DNA from 3 places in the Cryobacterium serini genome. Region 3 is predicted to be linked to each of the others. Evidence: predicted binding sites of a transcription regulator. Region 3 holds the regulator's gene; each other region holds the start of a gene.
The links. The regulator LexA, encoded in region 3, represses DNA repair genes until DNA is damaged. The targets are predictions, from matches to a motif close to TCGAACANNTGTTCGA.
Positions count from the first base shown of each region.

Region 1 (4,148 bases), on a different contig from region 3:
GACCGTTCAGCGGCGGTAACAACGAAGGCCACCGTGCCCGACGCGACGACAGCGCCGACGCTGGGGGAGGCATCCGTTTCTAAGATCACCGTCAGCTGGGCGGCGCCGAACGATGGCGGCGCTGAACTCACGGGCTACACCGTGCGGCTGTTCAACGGCAGCACGCTGGTCGAGACGAAGACCCCGACGGCGACCACGGTCACCTTTGCCGGCCTCGCACGGGGAATCGCCTACACGGCCGACGTCTCGGCGTCGAACGCCATCGGTGCGGCAGCAGCCTCCGCTGCCTCCGCCGCCCTCACCATCCCGGTGACGATCCCCGGCGTCCCCGCCGCGCCGACCGCGACTGCTCCCTCGGCCACCGAGATTGCCGTGGCCTGGACGGCTCCGACTGACAACGGTGGAACCGCGGTCACGAGCTACACCGTGAAGCTGTTCCAGGGCCCGACGCTGGTCAGTACGAAAACAACGGGCGACCTGTCCGTCACTTTCTCGGGTCTCACTCGGGTTACTGCGTACACGGTCGAGGTGTTCGCCGCGAACTCCGTCGGCGCGGGGCTCGCCTCCGATCGCTCTGCGGCGGTTACGACGAAGGCGACCGTGCCCGACATTACGAGTGCGCCATCGCTGGAGCAGGCATCCGTTTCAAAGATCACCGCCTCCTGGACAGTCCCGAACAACGGCGGCGCTGACCTAACCGGATACACAGTGCGGCTCTTCAACGGCAGCGTGCTGGTCGAGACGAAGACCACGACGGCGACCACGGTCACCTTCGTCGGCCTCGCACGGGGAATCGCCTACACGGTTGATATCGCTGCTGCCAACGCGGTCGGTTCATCAGCGGCATCCGCTCTCTCTGCCGCCGTCACCATTCCGCCGACGACCCCCGACGTTCCAGCGGCACCGAACGTCACCGCGCTCTCGGCGACTGAAGCCAGCGTCACGTGGTCGGTTCCTGCTGGCACCGGCGGCTCTGCACTGACCGGATACACCGTGCGCGCTTTTCATGGCAGCGAGCTAATTGCCGAGAAGACAACGGATGCTGCCACCACGACCGCGACGTTCGCCGGCTTGCTGGCAGCCACCAAATACACGGCAACCGTGCAGGCAACGAACGGCGTGGGCAGTAGCGCCTACTCGGCGGATTCCGCTGCGGTACGCACGCTGCCGGCGACCCCCGCTGAGGACGACCTCAGTGAGGACATAGAGAATGCGATCGTTCCGGACACGCTCGAACTCACTCAGGGTGAATCGGTCACAATCAGCGGACTCGACGCCGGCGAGCAGTACTACGCCTGGTTCCTGTCGACGCCGATCGGGACGTCGTGGCAGACCGCCTCGGCCACGGGAACCATAACGGTGACGGTTCCCGCGTCGCTGGTCGGAGCGCACCGCATCGCGATCAGCGACGCGGCCGGCGACATTATCGGGTGGTCGACCGTGACTATTGCTGCCGCCACGGTGCCGGCGGCCACACCCCCCGCCACGAAACCGGCACAGACGGCCGCGATCGTCCCGGCGGCGAAGGCCCTATCCGACACTGGTATCGACCCGCTGCCGTTTACGCTGCTCGCCGGTCTGTTCATCGCCCTCGGCGCTGCCGCTATGACCCTCGGGCGTCGCCGCGGGCAGGCTGGTCTGATGCGCTAGGGAACAGCATCCGTCGGTCAGCACAGTGTTGGCCGACGGATGCCGCAGAGCGGGACGTCACGTGGTTCCCAGCACCGCTCGTGGCACCCCGTAGTAGGGGTGCCCGCTTCCCAAGCGGATGCCGCGACCCGCCCCGATCCTGCCCGCGCCTCGTTGCCCGCGCCTCGCGGCACCCCTTACAACTCGTGGCACTCTGAGCATCGGGTGCCCGCTTCCCGAACGAGTGCCGCGAGGAGGCAGTGCGCGCGGTGCGGCCGCCGGCATCCGCTTCACTCCGGGTTTATTGCGCAGTGCTTGCATTTGACTAGTACCTGTGTTCGACTAGATGCATGCGGTGGAGCTCACAAGAATTACAAACTGAACAGGTCGGCGCACTGCCGGGACTTGCCCGCCTGAACAACCTGGTGCGCAGTGTGCAGACGCCCGAGTTCGCGGGAATCACGTTCCACGAGATCCTCTGCAAATCGGCGCTCAATCACGTTCCCGGCCAGAGCGCGATGCCGTTTGGCTACACGATCAACCCTTACCGCGGCTGTTCGCACGCCTGCACCTATTGCTTTGCGCGCACCACGCACCAGTACCTTGACCTCGATGCCGGCAAAGATTTTGACAGCGAGATCATCGTGAAGGTCAACGTGGCTGAGATCTTGAGAAAAGAACTCGCCAAGCCGACGTGGGGCCGGCATCCCGTGGCCCTTGGCACCAACACCGACCCCTACCAACGCGCGGAGGGGCGCTACCGCCTCATGCCCGGCATTATTGCGGCCCTCGCCGACAGCAAGACGCCCATCTCCATTCTCACCAAGGGCACGCTGCTGCGCCGCGACCTCGACCTGCTCGTGGAGGCCAGCGAACACGTTCCGGTGGACCTGGCCATGTCGATCGCAATTTACGATGACGAGTTGCAGCAGTCGGTCGAGCCCGGAACCCCCACCACCACGGCGCGCCTCGCCACGGTCACGGCGGTGCGCGAACGCGGTCTCGACTGCGGCGTCTTTCTTATGCCGATTTTGCCCTTTCTCACCGACACCCGCGCTCACCTCGACGAGGCCCTGCGGCGGGCTAAGGCTGCCGGCGCCACGAGCGTGCTCTACTCGGGACTCAATCTCAAGCCCGCCGTCAAGGACTGGTACCTGCTGTGGCTCGCGCGCGAGCATCCGGAGCTGGTCGGTCGCTACCTTGAGCTCTACGCGGGCGGCCAATACGCGCCCAAGGAGTACCGCACCTGGCTCGCGGCCCGCATCAAACCCCTCATTCGCGCGCACGGCTTGGAGCGTGGAATCGTCGACCCGGCCACCGGGGGCCTGCGGTCGAGCGCCCTTCCGGCCTCTCCCGAGCGGATGCCCGCGTCCCCCTCTCGCCTACCGGCCCCGTCCCCTGTGCCGTCCGCGTCAAGCGGACGGGGCCCGGCCCCCGTCCATCGGCCCAGTTTAGAAACTGGGCCCATGGCCATAAGGTGGGCCGAGAGCGCGCAGGGCTCCCGGTCGCTGATCGCCGCCGAGCTCCCGCCCGATCTGGCGCCGACGCTGTTCTGACGTTTGTTATGGACGGGCCCCGTCCATGGGCCCCGTTTAGAAACTGGGCCCGGGGCCATAAGGTGGGCCCGGCGAGCGGATGCCGCCAACCATGCCCACCCACCCCCGGTGGCATACTTGACCCGGGGGAAATATGTCTTTAGGGTTACCGGGCCACTTGGTCCAGCTGACGCTCACGCGCGCCCTCGCGCGGGCCGCGCACTGGTTTGCGCTGACCTGTCTCATGGCGGCAGCCGTGTCGGTTGCGATCCTTAGCCTGAACAGTCCCGAACTCTGGGTGACAGTCGCGGTCGTCGTTGCTATGGGCGCCCTGCTCGTGCTCTTCACCCGGCATCGCCGCATTGCATTCGCGATCGCCTATCTTGTCGTGGGAACCCTCGGCGTCTACATCTTCACGACGACAGTGCTCAGCGTTCCGAACGTATTTCCCGCGTCGAATATGTTTCTCGTTGCTATGCCCAAGATGGCGCTCATCATGGTCGGCGGCGCCGGAATAACCGCCGTCGGCGGCGTGCTCTGGAGCACTGCCGCCTTCATCCTCGCCGAGGCCGCCGCCTTCCTCGCTATCCTGACCACCACCGTGCCGTACCGGCCCGACCTGTTCACCCTGTGCACCTACCTTGTGCTCGTCGGTGCAATGGTGCTCGCCGGAATCGACCGTCGCGCGAGCAACGCCGCCCAGCCCGCGATCCACCGCGCAGTGCAAGACGGCGCCAACCGGCAGTTGCGTGACGCCCTCGATACCCGTGCCATCGCCCTGCTCAACGACACGACGGTGGCTCAGCTCGTGGCGCTGTCGCTCGCCGAGCCCGGGCCGCTCTCGCCGGGCCTCACCGCGAGCCTCAACTACACCCTGACCACCCTGCACGACACCAACTGGCTCACCGACATCGATGCCCGCACCAACACGGCTGCGCAACCAACCAACACCGAGAAGTTGGACAGCGATGTCTGGCTCTCCAG
Region 1 covers NZ_SOHN01000016.1:268,230-272,377, forward strand. The annotation lists gene E3T51_RS13245 (fibronectin type III domain-containing protein) at 1-1,650, shown strand, start outside; gene E3T51_RS13250 (Rv2578c family radical SAM protein) at 1,980-3,185, shown strand; gene E3T51_RS13255 (sensor histidine kinase) at 3,343-4,148, shown strand, end outside.
Region 1: the regulator LexA is predicted to act here: its motif matches at 1,956-1,971, upstream of E3T51_RS13250 (Rv2578c family radical SAM protein).

Region 2 (4,148 bases), on a different contig from region 3:
GATCACAGCGTTCACGATCCATTCGTCGAGGCGGTATCGCTCTCATTTTGCTGTCCCCGGTAGTCTGGGTCTTCGCTTACTTTTTTGTGCTGGTCACCGGCGGTGAAGTCAGCATGCAGGCGATCCTTCCCATCGCCTGGCTGCTGCTCGGCACCGGAGTGGTCTTCGCCGGGGTGCGCATGGCTCGCCCGCTGCCCGATGACGGCTCAGACGCAACAACAGCATCCGTCACGCGCATAGCCCTGCTCGGGTTCGATCCGCTCAGCGAGCCGGCCCGACTTCCGCGGACGTGGACCGAGGATTCCAAGCTGGGCGAGCGCCTCGACCAATTCATGCGCGACGCGTACACGAATTTTCCGACGCCGAGCGAGCTTCCGGTCCTGCGCATCCCGAACGTGCGTTCTGGGCGCACCGAGGCATCCATTCAGGTGCGGGCCGTGCTCGAACAGTTTGCTGCAACGGATGCGTTGAATCGCGTCTGAGCGCGGGTTGCCAGTGTTGTGATGATCTACCCGGGAATTTACTGAGGCTTGTACCGGCACATTAGGGGCGTACATTTCTTCGCTTATGCTGAACCCAGCAACTTGGGCACGGCCGTTCGGTCTCTGGCTTCTGGGGGCACCGACGTAAGGCACTGCACCATGAACAAGAAGAATATCCTCATCGCTACCGCCGCAGGCGTAGTTCTCGCTCTCGCTGGCGCTGGCATTGCCCTCGCCGTGAGTGACAACGACAATGACGGCCCACTCACCGGCGAAACCCTCGACCGTGCGAGCAACGCAGCCGTGGCCGAGGTCGGCCCCGGTACCGTGACCAAGGCCGAACGCAATGACGACGGCGGAAGCGCCTATGACCTTGAGGTGCGTCTCGACGACGGCACGACCGTCGACGTTGAGCTCAACGATGCATTCGACGTGGTGTGGGTTAGCGAATTCGACACTGACGACTCCAACAATTCCAGCAACAGCGGCAATTCATCCGCGCCGAGCGTCACCCCCAGCGCCCAAGCCGACTCGAGTGCCGTCGACCAGGCCGCCAGCGAGCGTGCCAGCGCGGAGGCCGCAGCCCTCGCTGCGATCGGCAGCGGTCGGGTGACCGACTTCGACCGGGACACCGACTGGGACCACCTCTACGAGGTTGAGATCACCCTCGATGACGGCAGCGACCGCGACGTCGACCTCGACGCCAACTTCGTCGTCGTCAGCATCGACGACGTGCAGCAGTAAGTCCCGTTTTCGCGTGAGGCGTTGAGCGAATTCGCTCAACGCCTCACGCGTTTAACGTTGTTAGCGCTCGACCAGAATGCCGTCTTCGTCGCAGTAGACGGTGCGCCCGGGAGTGAAGACGACGCCAGCGATCTCAACGACGGTATCCGCTGTGCCGGCCCCGGTCTTGGAACTCTTGCGCGGGTTGCTGCCGAGGGCTTTCACCCCAAGGTCAAGGGCGCCGATCGCGATGCGGTCACGCACAGCACCGTTGATGATCGCGCCGGACCAGCCGTTCGCTATGGCGAGGTCGGCGATCATGTCGCCCATCAGTGCCGAGTTGAGTGAGCCGCCGCCGTCGATGACGAGCACTGCCCCATGACCCGGCGTGGACAGGATCGACTTGAGCAGCGCGTTATCTTCAAAGCAGGTGACGGTGCGGATCGGGCCGCTGAACTGGGCTCGTCCGCCGATCGTCTGAAACTGCAGGGGTACGGATTGCAGCTCGTCGCCACGCTCGTCGTACAGCTCAGCGGTCAATACGGTCATTGTTCCTCCAGGATTTCGTTGCCTCCAGAGTAGGCCCCGCCACGCTGCACTGGATCGGACTGCCGCCGACCTTCCAAAAAGTGCCTCTCGTTGCTCGAATGCGTCTTCGCATGAAAATCCCAATACATCGGAGAATATTTCGACTTTTATCTTTGATATTGGTACACTTATTCTATGAGCCAAAGCGGCGACACTCCCCAGCAGCACGGTGTGAGTGATCGTTTTCTGGCGATGCTGACCGATAGCGAGTTCGAACGGTGGGCGTTCTCCGACGAAGACCACGTGTGGATTGATGCCTTCCGGGAGGAATGTCGCACGGCCTGGGAGGCTGAAGAAGCAGCCGACGCAGAAGAAGCTAACGCACGAACGGCCGCTGGTCAGGGTCAGCTGTTCGTTGACGGCCCGACCATCCCGGCCGGCCTCGATCTTTCCGAGGTATTCGCCGCGGTACCGCCCGAGCACCTGTTCGACGAGGACTTCCGCGAGGAGTTCCTCTATACCGACTACCTCGCGGCCAATTTCCTCCCGGCCGATTACCTCGCGGCCGATTATCTCCAGACCGACGGCAGCCCCGCCGCCGAGGACCCGGCTGCGGGCTTGAGCCCGTTTCAGCGGCGCCAGGCGCAGTTCGTCGACCGCGTCCTCTACTTCGAAAAGATCATTGCCTGGGCGCAGGCCAGCAAAGCCGAAGCCCTCACCGAGGCCTGGGATTACACCACCAACACCGCCGAGACCGGCCGCCCGCAGGCCGGACCCAACCACGAGCACGACTGGGACGCCACCTTCGCCGCCCAACAAGGGCTGGTCGCGGAGATGGCGTGTGCGCTGCGCATCCCCGCCGGAACCGCCTCCGGCCTCCTGCACGAGAGTCGAGTGCTGGTCGAATCCCGCCCCCGCACCCTCGACGCTCTTCGCACCGGGCAGATCTCCCTCCGGCACGCCCGCCAACTACTCGACCAACTCGACTCCGTCCCCCAGCCCGCGCAGACCGACCTGGAAGCAGTGCTGCTGCCGCACGCTCGCCAGCTCACTGCGGCGCAGTTCGACGGCAAAGCCCGCAAACTGCGGGAACGGTTCCACCCCGACAGCATCACCGTTCGCCGGACGAAATGCCTAGCCGACCGCAACGTCATGTTCTACCCGGATAAAGACGGCATGGCCACGCTCTGGTTGCGTGCCGCCGGCGAGGACCTGCAGGGTATCTACACCCGCGTCACCGACACCGCCCTCAGCCTGCAAGGCCCCGATGAACCCCGCACCCTCAGCCAGTTGCGAGCGGATGTCGCCGTCGACCTCCTCCAGCAGGGCGTCACCGGCAGCGGACTTGGTGCCGGACTCACCGCGAACGTCAACGTGACCGTGCCGGTGCTCACCCTGATGGGTCACAGTGACGAACCCGGCGAGCTGGAAGGGTACGGGCCGATCGACCCGGAGACCGCCCGCAAGCTGGCCGGCACCGCGACCAGTTTTCTGCGCATCCTCACCCACCCGCACACCGGCATCGTCCTCGACGTCAGCAGCACACCGTTCCGGGTACCGACGGCCTTGAAGAAATACCTCCGGCTACGGGATGGAACCTGCCGGTTCCCCGGCTGCAACCGCTCCGCCGGCCACAGCGACCTCGACCACACCGTCGATAAACAATTCGGTGGACCGACCACCGCGACCAACCTGCATTTTCTCTGCCCGGCCAACCACAACCTGAAGCACTTCAGCGACTGGAAAGCAATCCCCGATCCCGACGGCACCCTCCACTGGATTAGCCCCGCCGGCAAACACTACGCCACCGACCCCGTCACGCGCATCAGCCCCCACCTGCAACAAACCGAAACGCCACCGCGGGCGCCAGTCCCGCCCACCCCACCAGACGAACCCCTGAACAACCCGTGTAACACCGCCTGGAACACCGCCTGGAACACCGACGACCCCAACCCGCAACCGTTCTAACCTGCTACTCCTTGCGGTCGAGCATCAGCGTCGGCGTCGGTCGGCGTCGGTCGGCGAAAGTCGGCGAAAGTCGCGCGTGAGCACGATCAGCGTGAGCACGATCAGAGAGACGAATCCGGCCGCGAGCCAGCTCAGGCTGACCACGAGGGCCCGCGGCGACAAGCTCGTCCACGGTTAGAACGTGAGCACGACGCCCAACTCGAGACTCGCGCTGCGGCACCACTCGGCGCACAATGGTGGAGTGATTCGCAAACGAGTGCTCGCCCGCGGTGAGGTGCAGGGCGTGGGATTTCGGTTTCACGCTCGAGCCGAGGCCCAGCAGCTTGGGCTCGGCGGTTACGCTCGCAATCGGCCGGACGGGTCGGTGGAACTCGAAATCGAGGGGCGGGAGGCATCCGTTTCGCGCATGTTGCACTGGCTTGAATGTGGACCGCGCTACGCCGTCGT
Region 2 covers NZ_SOHN01000003.1:130,130-134,277, forward strand. The annotation lists gene E3T51_RS00645 (RNA-binding protein) at 1-482, shown strand, start outside; gene E3T51_RS00650 (PepSY domain-containing protein) at 642-1,226, shown strand; gene rraA (ribonuclease E activity regulator RraA) at 1,287-1,754, opposite strand; gene E3T51_RS00660 (HNH endonuclease signature motif containing protein) at 1,929-3,701, shown strand; gene E3T51_RS16635 (hypothetical protein) at 3,726-3,863, opposite strand; gene E3T51_RS00665 (acylphosphatase) at 3,883-4,148, shown strand, end outside.
Region 2: the regulator LexA is predicted to act here: its motif matches at 1,849-1,864, upstream of E3T51_RS00660 (HNH endonuclease signature motif containing protein).

Region 3 (4,148 bases):
GCCGGCGCTGACTGGGTGCAGCTCGACGAGCCGGGCCTGGTCAGTGAATCCATTGATGTGCCGCGCGCCGAGACACTGGCGGCTGTCGCATCCGTTTATGGGCTGCTGGGTCGGTTGACCGTGCGGCCGGCTCTGTTCGTTGCGGCGCCCTATGGCAGCCTCGATGATGCCCTGCCCGTTCTCGCCGCCACAGCCGTTGAAGCAATCGGTCTCGACCTGGTGCGGGGAACTCTGCCGCAGGCGGTACCGGGGCTGGCCGGCAAGACCCTCGTCGCCGGGGTAATCGACGGCCACAACATCTGGCGTGGCGACTTGGCCGGCGCGTATGAAACCGCTGAGAGCGTGCGCGGACTGTCCCCTTCCGTGGCCGTGTCCACGTCGACGTCCCTGCTGCACGTGCCGCACGATGTGCTCGATGAAACGTCGCTTCCGGGCTCGTTGGCGAGCTGGCTGGCCTTTGCCGACCAGAAAGTCGGGCAGGTCGCTACCCTCGCGCAGGGGCTCGTCAAGGGACGGGCCGCTATCGCGGGGTCGTTGGCCGACGCCGCGGCGGCGCTGGCTGCGCGGCACAGTGCCCCTGGCGTGCGCGATGGCGTCGTACGGCACCGTGCTGCGGCGCTCACCGACGCCGACTTCAGCCGCGGCGCTTACGCTGATCGTCTGAGCGCGCAGGATACGGCGTTGCAGCTGCCGCCGTTGCCGACGACGACGATCGGATCGTTCCCGCAGACCGGCGACATACGCCGAACACGCGCCCAGTTTCTCAAGGGAACCATAGCCGCCGACGAATATCGTTCCCTGATGCGCGCCGAGATCCGTCGGGTCGTGGCGCTGCAGGAGGAGATCGGGCTCGACGTGCTCGTGCACGGAGAACCCGAACGCAATGACATGGTGCAGTATTTCGCCGAAAACCTGGATGGGTTTGCCGTGACCGAGAACGGCTGGGTGCAGTCCTACGGCAGCCGCTGCACGCGGCCATCCATTCTGTGGGGCGACGTAGCGCGCCCGGCCCCGATCACCGTGGACTGGTCGGTGTACACGCAGAGCCTGACGGCGAAGCCGGTCAAGGGCATGCTCACCGGACCGGTGACGATCCTTGCCTGGTCCTTTGTGCGCGATGACCAGCCGCTGGGCGAGACCGCCCGCCAGGTGGCACTGGCCCTGCGCGATGAAATCGTTGATTTGGAGGCTGCGGGCATCAAGATCGTTCAGGTCGACGAACCGGCCCTGCGCGAATTGTTGCCGCTGAAGAAGAAGGACCACGCAGACTACCTGGATTGGTCGGTCGGCTCATTCCGTCTCGCCACGGCCGGTGTAGCGGATGCGACCCAGATTCACACCCACCTCTGCTACTCGGAGTTCGGCGTCGTCATCGAAGCCATCCGCAACCTGGACGCAGACGTCACGAGTATCGAGGCGGCCCGTTCCCGGATGGAGGTCGTGCAAGAGATCGAGGCCGGCGGGTTCGACCACGGAATCGGCGCCGGGATCTATGACATCCATTCACCCCGGGTGCCGAGCATAGAGGAACTGACGACCCTGCTCGACACCGCCCTGGAATCGATTCCCGAACGACAGGTCTGGGTGAACCCGGATTGCGGCCTCAAGACGCGTGGCTACGAAGAAACCGTGCAGTCGCTGCAGAATATGCTCGCCGCCACGCGGCTGGTGCGCGAACGCCTGAGCGCCCACGTGAGCGCCTGATACGACCGACGCACTGAGAAAACGGGCCCGACCACCGCTTGGTGGCCGGGCCCGTGTCGTGCGATATCGATCAGGGCGAGGCCTAAACCGAGCGCAGCACCGCGACGACCTTGCCGAGGATGTCGGCAAAGTCGCCGACGATCGGTTCGAAGTTGCTGTTGCGCGGCAGTAGCCAGGTGTGACCATCGCGCTTGCGCAAGACCTTCACCGTGGCCTCGTTGTCGAGCATGGCTGCGACGATCTCGCCGTTCTCTGCGGTCTTCTGCTGGCGAACGACGACCCAGTCGCCGTCGCAGATGGCGGCGTCGATCATGGACTCACCCACGACCTTGAGCATGAACAGCTCTCCCTGTCCCACGAGCTGGCGGGGAAGCGGGAAGATCTCGTCTATCTGCTGGTCGGCCGTGATCGGAATGCCCGCGGCGATGCGACCGACCAGGGGCACCATCGCAGCGTCGCCGACCTGGACTCCCGGGTGAAAGCTATCCTGGTCGCCGGTGCCGGTGCCGACGTCTTCGGGGGCACGTTGAATCTCGATGAGGACTTCGAGGGCACGCGGGCGATTTGGATCGCGGCGCAGGTAACCGCTGAGTTCGAGTTGGTTGAGTTGGTGGGTCACGCTCGACAGAGAGGCAAGACCGACCGCATCGCCGATTTCCCGCATGCTCGGCGGGTAACCGCGCGAACTCACCGAGCGCTGAATCACGTCGAGAATAGCGAGCTGGCGTTGGCTCAAACTCTTGCGGCGCCGAGTGCCGCCCTTATCGCGGGTACCACTGGTGTCTTGTGTCACGATGTGCCCTCCTGGAGTAGGTCCCGCTTGGCCCGAAACCGTGTCACGCGGGAATGTCGGTGGTGTCTGGTTGAGTGTAAATCAAGCAATTGTTCTATCGAAAGTTTATCCAGTTCCACGCCCTGAAACAAACACTTATTCGAGTGTGTTGCGCCAAATTCCGGGCTGAGACGAAAAAAAGCTTGCATGTTCGATTGTTCGAAGTTATATTCGGAATATAGTTTCGTATCTGGCCCTCCCGGCCGAGGGCCGGATACGAGACTCGCAGCCCGCCTACCTTGGAGGTTTGACATGACCACAGTATGTGCACCAGCACTTCCCGTACCGGCAGCCCTCACGCCCACACCGCGTCTTCGCCTCACCCGCCGAGGCCGCCTTGTTTTCACAACTCTCGCGACCGTCCCGCTGGTGATCGGCGCCATGTCTTTGGCCATCAACGGCGGTGCGGCCGGTGCGGTGGACTCCGCCACGGGCATCGACCTCATGTCGTATACGACCGACTCAGGAATCGTTACGACCCTGGCGTACTCGCCAACCGACGTCGGTTCCGCCCGGTTCATCACGGTCGAACCCGGCCAGACCCTGTGGGACCTTGCCGAAGAGATCTCGCCGGCAGCCGACCCTCGCGACGTGGTGGCCGACATCAAACGACTCAACGCCCTGTCGGTTGAAACTTTGCAGCCGGGCCAGCGTCTGGAAATCCCCGCCGACTCCTAAAAGGTATCGGCCGCGGCCCAGGGCCGTAGCATGGAGAGGGTGACCAGTCTCGAAGATCTTCCGCTCCGCACCAATCTGCACGGCCTCACCCCATACGGTGCTCCGCAATTGCACGTTCCGGTGGCGCTGAACGTCAACGAGAACACTCACCCCATTCCCGACTCGGTGGCGCGCGACATCCTCGCTGGCCTGGCCGAAGCCATCCATTCGGTAAACCGGTATCCCGACCGTGAGTTTACGGCCCTGCGCGAGGCGCTGGCCGGGTACCTCGGTGCGGGGCTCACCGCCGACAATATCTGGGCGGCGAACGGGTCGAACGAAGTGCTTCAGCAGGTGCTTCAAGCTTTCGGCGGGCCGGGGCGCAGCCTGCTCGGCTTTGCCCCGACATACTCGATGTACTCGATTCTCGCGTCGGGTACTGACACCACCTGGATTCCGGGCACGCGTGACGCCGACTTCGAGCTCTCGCCGGTCACCGCCGTCAGCGAGGTCACGCGAATCAACCCCGACGTTGTTTTTCTCTGCTCCCCGAACAACCCCACCGGCACCCCGCTCTCGCTCGAGACCATCGCCGCCGTCTACGACGCGACCGACGGCATCGTCGTCGTTGACGAGGCCTACGCCGAATTCGCACCCGCTGGCACCCCGAGTGCGATCACCCTGCTGCCCGGTCGGGAAAGGCTTCTCATTTCGCGCACCATGAGCAAAGCCTTCGCCTTTGCCGGTGCCCGGGTCGGCTACCTGGCTGCCGATCCCGCGGTAACGGATGCCCTGCGCCTGGTGCGTCTGCCGTACCACCTCTCGGCTCTGACTCAGGCCGCTGCGAACGCCGCCCTGGCGCACAGCGGCGAGATGCTCGCCATGGTCGACGAGATTCGGGGGCAGCGCGACCGACTTGTGGTTGAGCTTGCCCGCCTGGGCTATTTTCCGCACC
Region 3 covers NZ_SOHN01000010.1:32,168-36,315, reverse strand. The annotation lists gene metE (5-methyltetrahydropteroyltriglutamate--homocysteine S-methyltransferase) at 1-1,704, shown strand, start outside; gene lexA (transcriptional repressor LexA) at 1,787-2,497, opposite strand; gene E3T51_RS08355 (LysM peptidoglycan-binding domain-containing protein) at 2,789-3,214, shown strand; gene E3T51_RS08350 (histidinol-phosphate transaminase) at 3,245-4,148, shown strand, end outside.